2 regions of the Oceanobacillus kimchii X50 genome follow, and region 1 is predicted to be linked to the other one. Evidence: riboswitches for the same ligand, from Rfam matches in the RefSeq annotation. Region 1 holds a riboswitch; the other holds the start of a gene.
What was found. Region 1 has a riboswitch for S-adenosylmethionine ahead of C794_RS12615 (methionine ABC transporter ATP-binding protein). Riboswitches for the same ligand answer to the same signal wherever they lie in the genome.
Positions count from the first base shown of each region.

Region 1 (6,539 bases):
TGATTGTCCAAGTCCTTTTTGCATTTCCGAAGTAAAGGTTAAATCCATTCCACTGGTAATAATAAATCATCCTTTCTTATTCGTTAACATTAAAAATGTTAACACAGAAACTATTCCCGAACAAAATGGATTTAAACCTTGATTTCCTATTAAAACTTCATTTTTTTTAAAATAAACCACTTTAACTGATTTTTCTATACAATTCTTACATTTTACTCTTAATTACTTAATTAGTTGGTGTCGGAACCACTGCCCCATCATAATTTTCCGTGATAAAGTTTTGAATTTCTTCTGATTGTAAAACTTCGACTAGAGCGTTTAATGCTTCATTATCCTTATCCTCAGAACGAACTGCAATGACATTTACATAGTCTGATTCTTCACCTTCAACAAATAAAGCATCTTCTGAAGGGTTTAAACCAGTATCAATAGCATAATTTGTATTGATAACAACTAGCGCATCTTCTTCACTATGATAGTACTCAGGTAAGAATCCTGGTTCTGTTTCAGCTGAGAATTGAAGATTCTTCGGATTTTCCGCAATATCATCAATCGTTGCTGCAGACTTTTCTACACTTTCATCTAATTTAATTAAGCCTTCTTTTTCAAATAAAGAAAGGATACGTCCGTGTTCAGCAACTGAGTTACTTAAAATTACTTCTGTGCCTTCTGTGATTTCTTCAACACTAGTTATATTTTGGGAATATACACCCATTGGTTCCACATGTATGCCGCCAATAGATTCAATTTCATAACCTGTGTCAGCAATTGTTTGTTCTAGAAAAGGAATATGCTGAAAATAGTTTGCATCAATACGTTCATCAGCTAAATCATCATTAGGCAAGATATAATCTTGGTACTCTTCTATATTTAATGTAATTCCTTGCTCTTCTAATAATGGCTTTGCTTCTTCTAAAACTTCCGCATGCGGTACACTAGAAGCTCCAACTGATATTTCTGTGGTTTCATCAGACGACTCATCACCTGATGAACCTTCATCACTTGTTCCACAAGCTGCTAATAACCCCACAAATGCAATAGTTAACAATAATAATAATTTCTTCATCTCTGTGTCCTCTCCTTTTAACATTTTAATTAATTATTTCAACAAGTAGTGAAGCTACCTGAGGAATTCTTCTTTAACGCTTATCGAGTTTTCTAGTAATAGCATCCCCGATGAATTGGAATATAAATACGATAAGTACGATAATAATCGTACACCATAACACAACATCAAAGTCACGACGCTGAAACCCGAAATAATAAGCATAGTTTCCAAGTCCACCTGCCCCAATCGCTCCAGCCATAGCGGTATATCCTATCAAAGCAATTGTTGTAACAGTTATTCCAGACACGAGTGCCGGTTTTGATTCAGGTAATAAAACTTTAAAGATTATTGTTCTTGTCTTTGCTCCCATTGCTTTTGCGGCTTCCACTACACCTTTATCCACTTCAATAAGTGCAATTTCTACTAATCGTGCATAGAATGGAGCAGATCCAATAATAAGTGCTGGCAAAGCAGCATTAGGACCACGAATCGTTCCCATTAGAAAATCGGTAAACGGGAATAGCAATAAAATTAGTATAATAAATGGTATAGCTCTGAAGATGTTTACAAAGGCTGCAACAATATTATTCACAACTCGATTTTCCCAAATATTACCTTTTGAAGTTAGGAATAATAGTAACCCAAGCAAAATCCCAAAAATTGCTGTTCCTACCATTGAGATAAGTGTCATGTAGAACGTCTCATAGGTTGCTTCGATTAAATCTTCTATTTTGATCCCTTCAAATAAACTACTTAGCATGTTGAATTACCTCCAATTCAACAGACTCTTGACTCTCGATAAAGCTTCTAGCTCGTTCAATTTCACTGTCGTTCCCCGTTACTTGAACTACCAATGCTCCATAGCTGCCTGCTTGTGTCTGTGTGATATTTCCTTGGATAATATTTAAATCTACAGAAAATTGTTTAGCTATCTGACTGATTAAGGTTTGATTTGTAGTCTCCCCTAAGAAATGAATTCGATATAAAACCCCATTCGGATAATTTTCAACGATCGTTGACATATCACTATCCTCATTAGAACTCATAACCTGTTCAACGAACTTTCTAGTCACTGATTGTTTCGGATTTGTAAACACATCTAGGACTTGTCCCTCTTCTACTACTTTTCCTTGCTCCATTACAGCTACACGATTACAAATTTTACGAATAACATGCATTTCATGGGTAATTAAGATTATCGTTAAATTTAATTTCTCATTAATGTCTTGTAATAATGATAAGATTTGATTAGTCGTTTCTGGATCTAGAGCAGAAGTAGCTTCATCACATAGTAATACTTTAGGGGAATTCGCTAGGGCTCTAGCAATTCCAACACGCTGTTTTTGTCCGCCGCTTAATTGTGAAGGATATGATTTCTCTCTACCTTCAAGACCAACTAATCCAATTAATTCTTTTACTCTACGTTTTCTTTCTTGCTTATCAACACCAGCAATTTCTAAAGGAAACCCAATATTGTCCTCTACCGTACGTGACCATAATAAATTAAAATGTTGAAATATCATACCTATATCTTGTCGTGCAACACGAAGATCACTTTTATTTAATTCCGTGATTATTTGATCTCCTATTGTTACTTTTCCAGATGTAGGTTCCTCTAGTCGATTTATTAAACGTACAAACGTACTCTTTCCGGCTCCACTATAACCGATTACGCCATAAATATCGCCATCTTCAATATTGAGGGTCAATGAGTCTACAGCTTTGATGTCTTTTTTATTTAATGAAAATACTTTACTTAACCCTTCTATGGATATCAATCTTTATTCCTCCTCTTACTCTCCAACAACCATTTCGTTTAGTTTCTCCAAAATTCGTCAAAATAAAAACGCCTTTCTGTAAGAGAACAGAAAGACGTACGTACTTATCGTATATCGTCTGACGTTCTCTCATCTTTCATTTTCTGCAGGAATTGGCACCTTTCATTAATTATGAAGGTTGCCGCGGTTTCAAAGGGCCAGTCCCTCCACCGCTCTAGATAAGAGATATCATATTTTTAATGGTTATTTTTAATTAATTCAGTGTACCTATCTTAGCACGCGCTTATAGGACTGTCAATCAATAAATTACGTCGCATTTGAAAATAATTCTGGTTGATATTTTATCAAATAATCATATATATTTGCAGTTGAATAAAACGTATATATTCTTTCGACAATTTCCCCATTTTCCATAAATAATAAGCATGGTACACTTTCAATTTGGTTGTTCTGCATATATTCAGGGTGAATAGATGCGTTTATTTCGTGAAAAATGTCTTGTTGGTGAAGTCGTTCAATATTATCCAACATCGCCCTCGCAACCGAACAAGTTCCACAAAATGGTGTGTAAATATATATCACACCTCGTTCCATTTGTTTATTCCATTCCTTCATAATATATCACCTTTATCGTTCTTTTCTTTATATTAAATAAGATGGGTGGACTGTAAATCTCGCTCCGATTAATACATTAGCTAAAACTTTCATAGGTGTAGCCGCAACTTCGCGATACTCACTGCTCACATAAATATGTTCTGCATGAGGTAATTCCCTCGCTAATTGTTTTCTCAATTTCATACCAGAAGGGTCCTCATCTACTAATATATAGACATCTTTTTCATCTAATTGATACGTTTCTAGTAGTTCATCTAGTTTTTCAACACCTAAAGTCCCATTTGTACAAACGATTATAACATGATCATCAATGATTTTTTCAATCTGTCGTTTATCCGACAAACCTTCTACAATTATTACTTTATTAGATTCATTTGTCATCATCGCATAGCACTCCTTATGTAAGCAAGAAACATGCTTATTTAGCACGACTTGATTTGGAATAAAGATCTCCCATAAAACTTATGATAATTCGATTCTCAAAACACTTAAACCGTCTTCACTGATACATTAATCGAAATATAAGCTAGTATTTGTATATTATCATTATATGATAAAACAAAGGCTGACTATACACAAATAACGTGTAATTGTCAGCCTAAAAATTAGTCTTGAATAAACGCCTCGTATTTCTCTGCAGATAATAATTCTTCAAGTTCCTTTTCGTCGGATGGTTCAATCACAATCATCCAAGCTTTTTCATATGGAGATTCATTAACATACTCTGGGCTATCTTCCAACTCATCGTTGATTTCGACTACTTTTCCACTTACTGGTGCATAGAGTTCAGATACTGTCTTTACAGACTCTACACTCCCAAAGGGTTCATCAGCTTTTAACTCTTCCCCAATTTCAGGAAGTTCGACAAACACAATGTCTCCCAATTCATCTTGAGCAAAGTCTGTAATCCCGATGCGTAATTTCCCATCTTCTTGTTTTACCCATTCGTGCTCTTTAGAATACAATAAATCTTGTGGCAAACTCATAAACAATCCCTCCAAATTATCATTCCATTTTAACTATACAATCTATAATATCATTTTTCTAGTTAAAATTACTTCCAAACCTTTTCAAAGGAATCTTCTTTAAACCCAATTGTTAGATTTTTCCCGTCCGTAACAATCGGGCGTTTAATTAGCATACCATCCGAACTTAATAAATCTGCTATCTCTTTCTCGGATAACTGATTGACTTTATCTTTAATATTAAGTTCCCGATACTTTTTCCCGCTTGTATTGAAAAATTTCTTTGCAGGAAACTCACTGATATCCATCCAATTTTGAATCTGATCAGAAGAAGGAGTCTCGTTCACAATATGTATTGCTTCATAGTCTATTTGATTATCATCAAACCATTTTTTTGCTTTCTTACATGTGCCACAATTAGGATACCAATAAAATTTTATAGCCATCATATTCCTCCTACATGTTTTCTTATCGTGGACATTTTACCACATTTGATTTCGTTATACATCTAGTTGGTATGAGTTTAAAAAAACAAAATAACTCCTAATTGAAAACGTATCTCTCATCTATAGGTGAAATATCACCTGGAACAAGTGACAAAAGATATAACCAAGAAATTACTTTCTCTTTATCAAGCTAATTCGAAATAACAAACGGTGAAAAAATAAGTTTGATCTGATTCAACTTTAAATATTTGCTTACATATGTTGGAGTTCAATTTTTGTAGGAGTCTTTATGTAGTCATTTACTAAAGATTTATTTGTGGAGAATACCATATTTGCAAGTTATGCAATGGTAGGTTATTTATCAGAGTAGCTATACGAGGTGAAGGATGAGAATGAAGACCAAAACAAGTTGCTATTGAACTAGCTAATATTGGCACGACAAAATGGCCTAAACATACTGTAAACAGTTTTGGTCCACTAAAATATTGATATATTATTAAAAACACAACAAATAGACTAGAATGAATTCTGTTTATATATGTTACACTATTACTATAATAGACCGGCTTCACATGAGGGTGCTAGGTACACACATTTCCTTTAAAGGTATTTCCTTTGAAGGGGGGTGGTGCCTATGGATATGGAAGGCGTATTGACGCTTATGATTTCTTTTGGAACACTGATTGCGTTTATTATGTCCGAGATCAACCAAAAAAAATAACCCCTCATGTGCTTTAGCCCGGCGCTGAGGGATTATTGCCTTCGGTGTGCCTTCCCCGCTTTTGGGGTTGGTCTATTGGAAGTCGTCTCATGTTTAGTTACATGAGACGACTTTTTATTTATCGTCTTACTCTCTATCTATAATATACCATATTTTAATTATTATGATAAGTAAAATTTAAACTAGAACTTATTGGTCTTCTTTTGTTGGCCCCATAACACCAGGTACAGATAAACCAGCTTGTCTTAATAACACAGTCATTTGACCACGATGATGTGTTTGATGATCAACCATCTTTCTTAGTATCGCACCACGAGGGATAGGTGTACCAAAACTGTCCACTTGTTCATTTAACGCTTCATCAGTAAGTTGTTGTTCTACCTGATCTTTTACCATCTGAACCATTTTATTATATGCTTCTGCTATGTCTTTCGCTTTTTCAGGGACTTGATCTGGATCATGTGACAAATCAATATCCAGGCCAACTAATTTCCCAAAAAAAGCAGGACTGTTAACTAAATGCCAACCTAACCAACCAAGTGTACTATGATTTTCAACAATTGATTGATCAAGTTTTTTATCTGTTAAATTGTTGATTACTTTTGCTGTACCATCTGCGGATTGACTCCATTCATTCAAAAAATCAGTTACTCTACGATACATTGTAATTTTTCCCTCCCGTTCATATTCATAACTGTATGCTACCACATTTCGTATTTTAATATCCAATCATCTACTTTAATTATTTGAGTGACATCACGTCATCTACAGCGTACAATAGTAACATACATAAATACAGGAGGAAAAAATTAAAGAATGAGAACAATACACAAACAATGTGCAAAAATCGCCAATAGTAATATATTTTTAAATATTATTATTGGACTTATTATATTAAATGCAATTTTGGTCGGATTAGAGACCTATCCTTTTTTTGCGCAATTTTCTACCTTTATTATTTGGGCA
Region 1 is NZ_CM001792.1:2,423,150-2,429,688, forward strand. It holds gene C794_RS20855 (YuzK family famiily protein) at 1-48, opposite strand, end outside; gene C794_RS12605 (MetQ/NlpA family ABC transporter substrate-binding protein) at 227-1,066, opposite strand; gene C794_RS12610 (methionine ABC transporter permease) at 1,140-1,808, opposite strand; gene C794_RS12615 (methionine ABC transporter ATP-binding protein) at 1,798-2,826, opposite strand; SAM riboswitch class I at 2,953-3,051, opposite strand; gene C794_RS12620 (thioredoxin family protein) at 3,133-3,441, opposite strand; gene C794_RS12625 (ribonuclease M5) at 3,469-3,825, opposite strand; gene gcvH (glycine cleavage system protein GcvH) at 4,047-4,427, opposite strand; gene C794_RS12635 (arsenate reductase family protein) at 4,496-4,852, opposite strand; gene C794_RS12645 (DinB family protein) at 5,763-6,236, opposite strand; gene C794_RS12650 (ion transporter) at 6,390-6,539, shown strand, end outside.

Region 2 (6,539 bases), 1.7 Mb from region 1:
TTTGGAGGAGATCGAACAACCATTGTCGATTCTAATTTAGAAGCAGGACAACAACCTCAAGAAATCTATGGTAAGAATCTATCTATGGGTATTACAGCTGAGAATGTTGCTAGAAAATATAATATATCAAGAGAAGATCAAGATGCATTTGCGATAGAAAGTCAGCGCAGAGCAAAAAAAGCTATAGAAAGTGGACGGTTTAAAGATGAAATAGCTCCTATTGAGGTTGTGGAAAAGAAACAGATATCTATATTTGAAGTAGATGAATATCCTCGATTTGATACATCTCTAGAGAAACTAGCAAATCTTAATCCAGTATTTGAAGCAGGTGGGACGGTGACTGCTGGTAATGCTTGCGGCAGAAATGATGGTGCCTCAGCTTTGGTTATTATGAAAGAATCACATGCCAAACATCTTGGCTTGCAACCACTCGCAAGAATCGTAGATTGGAGTACAGCGGGTGTTTCCCCTGAAATAATGGGAATTGGCCCAGTACCGGCAGTCAAACAACTACTTAAACGAAATCAAAAAACAATCCAAGACATAGATTTACTAGAATTGAATGAAGCTTTCGCTTCTCAATCCGTTGCTGTTATTCGTGAACTAGGTTTGGATCATGAAAAAGTAAATGTTAATGGAGGGGCGATTGCGTTAGGTCATCCGGTCGGTGCTACGGGCACCCGGATAATTACGACATTAATCTATGAACTAATAAAAAGAAAACAGCAATATGGTATAGCAACTTTATGCGCTGGTGGCGGCCAAGGAATGGCAATATTGATCGAACAGTGCTAAGTTATTTTGCAGTATCAGGATAAGTTGATTTGATATGGAAAAGTGATTGTTTAATTAAACGACGTAAGATATCAAGATTAATATCACTGAGTTTGTTAATATAAACACACGATTTTCCGGTAGTGTATTTACCTAAAGCTGTCATTAATTCACTATCTTGAACAATATCTGTTGCGAGATAGAGACTAATTTTTGATTTTCTGGGAGAGTATCCTACTATTAAAAATTCTCCGGAGTGGCCAGAAGCGTATTTATAATTGTATTTTCCAAAGCCAATAATACTTGTTCCCCACATTTTTGCTGGATACTCAGTAGATTCGGTAAATATATCTAATAGTTTATAAGCATCTTCTTTCTTTTGAAGATGATCAACACTTTCGATGAATTGAATAACACTGTTTTCTGTTTCTTTTGTTTTTAGTTCATACATTTTCATCACTCCTAATCCTATGATTGATAATAGTATAACAAATATTTACAATATATTTTTGATTTAGATTGCAACTGGCAGTTTTTTATCAGGCACGGCATCACTCACTAGGAAATCATTTAAAAAATAATAAATGAATAATTTAAATTTCCTATTGATTATTTTATGGTTATCATATAAGATATTAAAAAGTTAATTTTTAAAAAATTAAATATAGTTAGACTTATCAAGAGAGACGGAGGGATTGGCCCGATGAAGTCTCAGCAACCAGCCTTATAAGGTATGGTGCTAATTCCAATAGGCTTATATGCCTTAAAGATAAGAAGAACAATGTAGGTTAACCCTTCTTCTTACTTTTAGAAGAAGGGTTTTTGTTTGTAAAAATAATGAAGGAGGAGATTATGATGAAGCGTAGTTTAAAAAGACGTTTGCAAGAAGGTACGGTAATAGTAGGAGAAGGATATTTATTTGAATTAGAGAGGAGAGGGTATTTACAGGCAGGTTCGTTTGTACCAGAAGTAGCACTTGCGAACCCGGATGCTTTAAAACAAACGTATCGTGATTTTATGAATGCTGGTTCGGATGTTGTATTAGCATTTACATACAATGCACATCGAGAAAAAATGCGCATTATTGGCAAGGAAAAATTATTAGAACCATTGAATAGAAGTGCTATTCGTTTAGCAAAGGAAGTAGCGAAAGAGCATCCATTGGAAGAAGCATTAGTTGCAGGAAATATATCTAATACAAATATCTTTGACCCTTATGATGAATCAAGCAAATCTAAAGTTAGAGAGATGTTCGCTGAAATGGCTCAGTGGAGTAAAGAAGAAGATGTTGATTTTATTAATGGTGAAACATTTTATTATCATGAAGAAGCAGAAATTGCTTTGGAAGAAATATTGAAAAAAGACTTGCCAGCTGTCATTACACTAGGGTTAATGGGAGAAAACATTTTAAGGGATGGCTATACGGTAGAGGAATCTTGTAAAATATTATCGGAAAAGGGAGCACTTGTAGTTGGAATGAATTGTTTCCGAGGTCCAGATACGATGCAACCTTATATTGCAAAAATTAGAAAGCATGTAGACGGTTATGTAGGAGCATTACCCATTCCATATCGTACATCAGATGAGCATCCGACATTTTTTAATTTACCTGATGGTGGTTGTAGTTGCCATTTGCCTACTGAAACAACTTTTCCAACTGCTTTAGATCCACTGTACCATAACCGTTATGAATTAGCAGAGTGGGCAAAAGAAGCAAAGGGGATTGGTGTTAATTATATTGGGTTATGTTGTGGAGCATCTCCAGCAATGCTTAGAGCTGTTGCAGAGGCAGTCGGTAAGGAGACCATTAATTCTCCCTATTCTCCTAATATGGAGAAGCATTTCTTGTTTGGGAAAGATAAAACATTAAAAGAACATAATGTAGGCTATCGATTTAAGGCATAACAAATCTTATATTGATGTTAAATCTCCTATACTATTCATTTAGATACAGTTGGAGAAGTACGAACCTCATTGTTATAAAACCAAGTAATCTTATTTGAATAATTATAAGGAGGAGAATTTAATGAGAAGTAAGTTAATGAGTATAGCTTTAGTGATAATAATAAGTAGTTTAATAGCAGCATGTGGATCTGATTCAAGTGCAGCAGATGGAAAGCCTGATAAGATTCGGTTAGATTATGCGTATTATTCACCAACAAGCCTTGTATTAAAAGAACAAGGATGGTTAGAAGAAGCCTTAGAAGATGAAGGAATAGGTGTGGAGTGGGTACTAAGTCAAGGTAGTAATAAGGCTTTAGAATTTTTAACAAGTGATAGTATTGATTTTGGTTCTTCTGCAGGATCTGCAGCGCTTGTTTCTAAAGCCAAGGGTTCTCCAATTCAAAATGTATATATTTATTCTCAACCAGAGTGGACAGCTTTAGTTGCTGATTCTGAGTCAGGAATCCAATCGGTAGAAGAATTAAAAGGAAAAAAAGTGGCTGCCACGTTAGGTACGGATCCATATATTTTTCTACTACGGGCTTTAAATGAAGCTGGATTAACAGCGGCTGACTTAGAAATTGTCAATTTACAACATGGTGATGGAGCGGTTGCTTTGTCTAAAGGTTCCGTAGATGCATGGGCGGGGCTAGATCCACATATGGCTCGAGCCGAATTAGAATCTGATGCAACCTTGTTTTATCGAAATAAAGAATTTAACACATATGGTTTTTTAAACGTGCGAGAAGATTTTGCAGAAGAATATCCAGATTATGTTCATGTTGTGATTGAAGCGTATGAAAAAGCAAGAGAGTGGACAATAGATAATCCAGAAGCAGCTGCACAGATTTTATCTGAAGAAGCAGAGATGTCACTAGATGTAGCGAAACAGACTTTAGAGAGGAATGATTTTTCCAATTCCATTCCTGGAGATGAGCATCGAGATACGTTAAGAAATTCAGCAGAGGTTCTTCTAGAGGGAGAAGTTATTGAAGCTGATACGGACATTGAGAAGGTTGTAAATGAACTTGTCCAACCATCATTTATAGAAGAGCTAAATAAATAATTAGAGGTGGCTGTCTTGTCTAAGGTGTCTGAAGAAGTTATTAATTGGGATAAAAATAAGTTTAAGAGAAACAAATCATTTTTGTCATATGAAGTAATTTGGATGGGAAGTATTATTCCTATTTTGCTATTAATTGTCTGGGAAGTGTTAAGTAGATTTGGTTACTTTCCTACGTATTTATTACCTGCACCAACGACAGTTGTTGGTACGATCATCAATCTTGCTGAAGATGGATCTTTATGGGGGCATGTAGGTATTACCTTATATAGAGTATTTGCTGGATTTTTTCTAGGTACTGCTGCCGCTCTTATGCTCGGTGGACTCGTAGGTTTGTATAGAAAAGCAGAATTGTTATTTGATCCATTAATACAAGCTTTTCGGGCTATTCCTTCTTTAGCTTGGGTTCCGTTATTTATTCTGTGGATGGGAATTGGTGAAGTTTCTAAAATTACCATGATTAGTGTCGGCGTCTTCTTTCCAGTGTATTTAAATATCATAAGTGGTATCACAGGCGTTGATCGAAAGTTGATTGAAGTTGGTAAAATGAATCGATTGTCTACCTTTCAACTTGTCCGAAGAATTATATTACCCGCATCGTTACCTTCTTTTCTTACAGGTCTTCGAAGTGGGTTAGGACTTGGATGGATGTTTGTTGTAGCTGCTGAATTAATGGGCGCAAGTCAAGGTTTAGGATATTTATTGATTGCAGGTCAAAACACACTATCTCCTGAAACGATTTTAGCTAGTATATTGTTATTTGCATTCATTGGAAAAGGTACAGACTGGATTTTGAAAAAACTAGAAAGTCGAACATTACATTGGCAAGATCGAATCGTAAAGTCTTAAAAATAAAGGAGGATGGGTCGTGAGTTTGGAACTAAAAGAAGTAAGTCGAACTTTTAATGGTACCCCTGCAATAAATAATATATCGTTTCGAACAAAATCCGGAGAAATTGTAGGACTACTCGGAACAAGTGGCTGTGGAAAAAGTACCATTTTACGTTCAATTGCTGGGTTGGATACCAGGTACTATGGAGAAATTACCATTAACCAAAAACGAACAAAGGGAATACAAGCATCGATAGGTTATATATTTCAAGAGCCGAGGTTATTACCATGGTTAAATGTTATGGAAAATGTAACATTTGGATTAACAGGTAAAAAAATAAATAAAAAGCAACGAGGTTTAGATTATTTGAAAAGTGTTGGACTCTCTCAAAAGGAGAACCTTTATCCAAAGCAACTTTCAGGTGGTATGGCTCAACGTGTAGCAATAGCTCGAGCTCTAGTCACTTCTCCAGAGATTCTATTACTAGATGAACCTTTTAGTGCATTAGACGCATTTACGAAAATGCAATTACAAGATTTATTATTGTCTATATGGAGTAAGTATCAAACAACAATGGTACTGGTGACTCATGATATTGATGAAGCTCTGTTTTTATGTGATAGAATACTAATTTTACGTGGACAGCCTGGAACGGTGGCTGCAGAAATTGTATTGGAACAATCAAAACCTAGATTAAGAGGTAGTCAAGAGATGGCAACTTTAAAGGCAGAAATTTTGGAAATCCTTCAACTTGAACGTGGAGAAGAAAAGAGTATACAAGAAAAAAGATATACGGTGTAATAATTAATGTAGTGAACTGAAAAAATCGAAAAATCCATACGTGACTTTCTACGGGCGGTTGTCAGCTTACTCGTTTCTTTGTTTTTCCTCCCGTAGAGATTACGTATATCTTCAACATTCCTTTCGTTCTGTTCTAAGCTCAAAACTTGAGGTGTTTTTCGTTGTTTTGTTATTTTTTTAATGATTTTCTATTTCATATCTTCCTGCCTCTATATCGGATTGCAATGAAGATAGATAATTTTTTAATTCTAAATCCTGGATACTGCCCAGTTCACTCCATTTGAAATTAAAAGGCTCTTCATCAATAAGCATGGCAAGCCAGATATCCCCGTTACTTCGGTAAGTAGCAATTAATTTGTACTTTGAAGTGTAGGGAGGAATCTTAAATGACATTCCTCATCATTCCTCGCTAATTAAGTTGTATATCTAATCTTATATCGGTAATTATTTAAGGATATCAACTAAATTGAATAAATAATTAGGTATTTACGCCTAATTATTTATTTGGGGATGAATATATTATAATGAATTCCTTACATAGGACCCCATTGAATGAGAACTCCTATTATCAAAGCTATTATTGCAATTACTAGCCAGACAAGAAATAGAGGGAAAACCCATTTTAACCATTTTGTATAAGGTACTTTAGCTACAGCAAGACTAGCCATTAGAATTCCTGACGTAGGAAAGATTAAATTAGTCAGCCCATCCCCAAATTGATACGATTGAACTGCAACTTGTCTAGTGACTCCAATCATATCAGCTAATGGAGTTAGAAGCGGCATTGCTATCATTGCTTGTCCACTACCTGAATTTACTAAAAAGTTAAGCAATGAATTTGAAATAAACATACCAATTGCTGAAAATACTGGTATTAAATTTTCAAGAGGTACTGATAATGCATATACAATTGTATCAATAATCATTGCTTCTTCTAATATAACAATAACTGACCTCGCTAACCCTACCACTAAGGCTCCGTAAATAAGGTTTTTAGCCCCATGTAAAAATGTTTCAGCTAGAGTATTATAATGCATTCCTGCAATAATTCCAGAACCAAGTGCAATAAATATAAAGAAGGCAGACATATGATTTATCGTCCACTCGAGTTGAATAGACCCATAA
Region 2 is NZ_CM001792.1:684,436-690,974, forward strand. It holds gene C794_RS03800 (thiolase family protein) at 1-795, shown strand, start outside; gene C794_RS03805 (DUF1801 domain-containing protein) at 797-1,225, opposite strand; SAM riboswitch class I at 1,446-1,550, shown strand; gene C794_RS03810 (homocysteine S-methyltransferase family protein) at 1,630-2,679, shown strand; gene C794_RS03815 (aliphatic sulfonate ABC transporter substrate-binding protein) at 2,801-3,784, shown strand; gene C794_RS03820 (ABC transporter permease) at 3,800-4,630, shown strand; gene C794_RS03825 (ABC transporter ATP-binding protein) at 4,650-5,414, shown strand; gene C794_RS03830 (hypothetical protein) at 5,592-5,807, opposite strand; gene C794_RS03835 (YfcC family protein) at 5,948-6,539, opposite strand, start outside.
Region 2: linked by a shared signal. The riboswitch ahead of C794_RS03810 (homocysteine S-methyltransferase family protein) and the one ahead of C794_RS12615 (methionine ABC transporter ATP-binding protein) in region 1 are both predicted to bind S-adenosylmethionine.